One region of the Paenibacillus sp. EKM211P genome, then DNA from elsewhere that is predicted to be linked to it. Evidence: predicted binding sites of a transcription regulator. Region 1 holds the regulator's gene; the other holds the start of a gene.
What was found. Region 1 encodes Rex, which represses fermentation and respiration genes when NADH is low (regulators of the CRP and FNR family bind a similar motif). Its sites were predicted from a motif close to TTGTGAAATATTTCACAA; they were not measured.

Region 1 (2,481 bases):
TCAGGCGGCGGCATTGGAAAATCAGCTTTATGTAACATTGAGCGAAATTTTGCGCAAGGGCGACAAGCTGATGCTGGATGTCAAGGAAGAACATGACGATTATGCGGCGGATAGTCTCATTACAGATATCACGGGTCTGCTTAAGGATTTGGCGGGGATTAGGGAAAATTTGCGCTTCTTTATACGACTCGATGATGAAACAACCGTATATTGGCTTGAAGCGAGTGGACAATTCCGGAGTAAATCATTGCAATTTTATGCGGTGCCCGTCGATGTGAGCCGCCAGTTGAAAGAAATGTTTTTTGACAAAAAAAGAAGTATTATTCTGACATCTGCTACTTTATCGGTAGATAAATCGTTTCAGTACATGACCGATCAACTCGGTTTGCAGGAGGCCGCAGATCAAGGACGATTAATGACGTCACAGCTCCCATCACCCTTTAATTATAGGGATCAGGTGTTGCTGGTCATTCCGCGAGATTTTCCGAGTGTGAAGGGCAGTGTAGGAGATGCACATTTTGTAGAGATGCTCGTTAGCTCTCTAGGAGCGACTGCCCAGGCAACGCGGGGGAGAATGCTCGTTCTGTTTACTTCCTATCGGATGCTCCGGCAAGTGTATGAGCCGCTCAAAGAGGCGTTAGCATCCAGCGATATTACCGTGTTAGGACAAGGTGTGGACAGTGGGAGTCGCAGCAAGCTAACCCGCCGTTTTCAGGAAGCGAAAGCTTCTGTATTGCTGGGAACTAGTAGCTTCTGGGAAGGCGTCGATATTCCAGGGAAAGCTTTGACTTGTCTGGCTATCGTTCGCTTGCCGTTTCAACCGCCCAATCACCCGTTACTGGAGGCCAAAAGTGAGTTGCTCCAGCAGCAGAAGAAGAATCCATTTATGAAGCTGTCTGTACCACAAGCGGTTATTCGCTTCAAACAGGGATTTGGGCGATTGGTACGTACAGCGAGCGACCACGGAGTCGTCATCGTTTACGATACGCGTGTGATCGAATCCTATTACGGAAAGCACTTTTTGTACTCGTTACCGGGACCAAAAATGGAGCATATGCCATCGGAGCAAATGGTGCCCCGCATCGCCGAATGGCTCCAATCTGCCCCGGAGACAGAGGCACAACGGACGGACACCTAAAGTCCGTTACAATTAGGGGGAGCAAGTATGAAATCAGATAAAATTTCAGAGGCTGTCGTACGGAGATTACCCGTATATTTACGTTATCTGAATGCACTGCACAAACGGGAGGTGGCTACGGTCTCTTCTCAAGAGCTGGGACAGAGGTTAGATTTGAATCCGGCCCAAATTCGTAAAGATCTTGCCTATTTTGGCGATTTTGGTCGGAAGGGCATCGGTTACGATGTTTCTTATCTAATTGAGAAAATACGCCATATCCTGAAAATCGACCAGCAAATTAATGTAGTATTGGTCGGAGCGGGTAATCTGGGTCAAGCCCTATCGAACTATAATGCTTATTTAAAAGACAATATGAAGATTGTGGCGGTTTTTGATGCGTTCCCGGATAAGGTTGGGACCAGAATCAATACTTTGGTCGTACAGCCGATGGATGAACTGGAAGCGACTGTGAAAGAAAAAAATATACGAATCGGGATTATTACTGTACCTGATTTTGAGGCACAGCACGTAGCTGATAGGCTGATTGAGAGTGGAATTGGAGCGATTTTGAACTTTGCACCTATCATTCTCAAGGCACCGGCTAACATTCGGATACATGCCACAGACTTTACAACTGATTTGCTTAGCCTCGCTTATTATCTGGAGGACGGAAAGGAAGAAGCACAATATGACAGTGAATAAATGGATGATTAAAAACGGCTCGTTTGCCGTGAATGGACCCGAGGCTGGGGTAATCCATGGTTTTATGATTGTGGAGGATAGCCGTATTACTTACATTGGCGAGACTTTGCCTGCGGGTGAGGAAGAGACAGAAGCAATCGACGGCAAGGGGTTATTGTTTTTACCTGGTCTGATCAATACTCATGGTCATGCGGCGATGTCTCTGCTGCGAGGGTATGGAGATGATTTGGCACTTCAAGTGTGGCTTCAGGAAAAAATGTGGCCTATGGAAGCCAAGTTTACATCTACGGATGTGTACTGGGGAACTTCTTTGTCAGTGCTGGAAATGCTGAAAGGTGGAACCACGACTTTCCTGGATATGTACGATCATATGGATGAGGTGGCTCGTGTAGCTGAAGAGTCGGGCATTCGTGCAAGTTTGATGCGTGGAGCCATTGGACTCTGTTCAGAAGAAGAACAGCGGATCAAGCTAGCTGAGGCCGTGACTTTTGCGCGTAACTGGCATGGAAAAGCAGACGGACGTATCACAACAATGATGTCTCCTCATGCCCCATACACATGCCCGCCTGCGTTTATTGAGAAATTTGTTCAAGCAGCACATGATCTCGATTTACCATTGCATACGCACATGTCCGAGACGATCGCCGAAGTTGAACAAAACG
Region 2 (2,481 bases), on a different contig from region 1:
CTTTTCGTTCACAAAACGCTTATATCGTTGATCAGCTGGATCATAGGTATAAGATACGCGATAGCTTTTTAACAAAAATCGGATGTGCAAAGAGGCGGCACTCTCGTCCACCATAACTGGAGTTTCGCCAGTTTTAAGATAACGATATACTGGAACCTCCGTCTGCTTGGCATACCCTTTGCTATCGCTTCCTTTACGCAGTCTGCTCACATCTGTGTATAAATTATGTGGAGGACGACGGTCTTTGCTTCGCCAGAAGTAAGCCCCTCCATTTGAAATCTCGTCCAGATGCTCCTTCCGCTGCTGCTGTAAAATCGCATAGGCATCTGTACTTCCCCCTGCATGTATCGGCAACGCACCATAGGTTTCGCCCAGTTCAATCAAATACGGTCGGATGCTGCGGACCGGACCGATCTTCACATCACCACCATGACTTTGGAAAAAAGCTACCAAACGGGTAATTCCGCCTTCTGCAAGAACCTCATATACCATGTCTGCCTGGCTAAGCCCCGCCTGTGGACGCGCAGCCGGAGCATTGTTAATCATGACAGCTAGCGGCCGCTCTATAACAGACTGCTCCACCGGAAGCCCGGTAAGCGGAGCTGTAAATGCCGGAACAGATGGCTCCTTAGGCGGTTCAAGCACCTTTTTCTCTGTTACTTGCTGGGTCGGTTTAGGAACGGATTCAGATTCACCCGTATTGGACAAAGCAGAACAAGACATCATTGTCATGCATAACAGAGCTGAGGCCATCACACGCAGCCAATGATTTCGTTGAGACATGGGCCCGGACAAGTTCATCCCTCCACATAGTTATTTTTCTCATTATAAGCTTTATTTCCTGTTTTTGTCTTGATTGAGGCATTACCTCTCTATAGAATACTTATCTGAAGACATTAAAATTTAAAAAATATTTAGACTTTGTGATTTTTATCACAAATAACTGTAACTGAACCTAATACAATAAAGGTGTAGCAAAGATGATCATCCCAAACAAAATGAAATACAACCCATCATTATAGATTAAGAAAGAGGAGTGGTTTAAATGTTTAACAACTGGTTACGTGAGAACAAAGTAGCAATGTGGCTGCTGACTGTAGTACGGGTTTATCTAGGTTATGAATGGATGACCCACGGACTTGAGAAGCTGACTGGCGGATTCGATGCAGGTGGATTTATCTCGGGGGCCATTGCTAAAACAGGTGGAGATCATCCCGCTGTACAAGGCTGGTGGGGATCGTTCCTTGAAGCCTTTGCCCTGCCGAATGTCGGTTTATTCAACGTCCTGATCCCATTGGGTGAGTTCTTGGTCGGGGTTGGCCTACTGCTTGGTACATTGACTACACTGGCTACTTTGATGGCTATGGTTATGAACTTCTCGTTCCTGTTCTCGGGTACAGTAAGCACCAATGCAATCTACCTGCTGGTTGAAATCTTCCTTATCGTTGCTGGTGCAAATGCCGGAAGAATCGGCTTTGACCGTTGGGTACTGCCCTTCCTGCGTGGACTGTTTGGTAAAAATAAAGATACTTATCAAACGGACCCCAATCGAAAAATAGCTTAACTATCCAAAAAACAACCGTTATCCTCTGGCTAATGGTTGTTTTTTTGTGCAGCTATGCTGCTTCTCTTTGGTGTTTTTTGCCAGCTATGCTCCTTCTCTTCGGTGTTTTTGTGCAGCTATGCTGCTTGTATGTGTGACCATGCTGCCCCTCCTCTATTTAAATGAACAAAGGAGTCCTCAAGTCCACTCTGACTTGGAGACTCCTTTTTCGGATTCATCTTCCCCCACAAACGTTTACAAGTTGGATACAACATGGAATGTTCACGATACATTTACCCTGTACACTACAGTTACATCAAAGAACGCAATGGAGGGTTATATCATGAAAAAAATCACCAAAGCCTACCTCATGCTCGCAGCAGTAACTTTCACAGTACAGACGATCGGATTGGGATCTACGACATCAGCCAAAGCAGCGACATCTACTACAATATCTCAAGCAGAAGGTGTACAACATATTTCGAAAACCTTCGAGCAGCTACTACGCCAACCAGGCAAGTTACCTCAGGCATTCACTTATTTACAAAAGCATATCCAATCCATTCCGGCCTCTCAAGCTACCATCCTAGTGCTACACTTGGAAAATGCACAAAAACAGCAATTGGATTCATATGCACAGGCCTTATATCCGACCTCTATTCAAACTAAGATTAATCAAGTCTATAAACCTGGTGATTCGTTCACTAATGTAATCAGTCGGACAAGTGATACAAAGCTGAAAAAGCTACTCACTCAATCAAGAGATGCCGGCTACAAACTTGAAACCGCAGAAGGCATGTTTTACCCAGTCATCAATTATGAGAAATATAAAGTATTCGGAAATGACATTACCGCAGATATCCGCAGCTATATTGACATCATGGCAACGGAATCTGGACAGCCGGCTACCAAGGATGCAGCTTTACACATCGGTTATC

Region 2: G9G57_RS14890 (DoxX family membrane protein) is a predicted target of Rex. The motif match lies at 922-939, and genes of this name have one in related genera.

Annotation. Positions count from the first base shown of each region.
Region 1 is NZ_JAAMNS010000004.1:346,449-348,929, forward strand. Features, by position in the region: gene dinG (ATP-dependent DNA helicase DinG) at 1-1,138, shown strand, start outside; gene G9G57_RS09925 (redox-sensing transcriptional repressor Rex) at 1,166-1,819, shown strand; gene G9G57_RS09930 (amidohydrolase) at 1,806-2,481, shown strand, end outside.
Region 2 is NZ_JAAMNS010000009.1:153,771-156,251, forward strand. Features, by position in the region: gene G9G57_RS14885 (DUF3048 domain-containing protein) at 1-795, opposite strand, end outside; gene G9G57_RS14890 (DoxX family membrane protein) at 1,046-1,564, shown strand; gene G9G57_RS14895 (hypothetical protein) at 1,887-2,481, shown strand, end outside.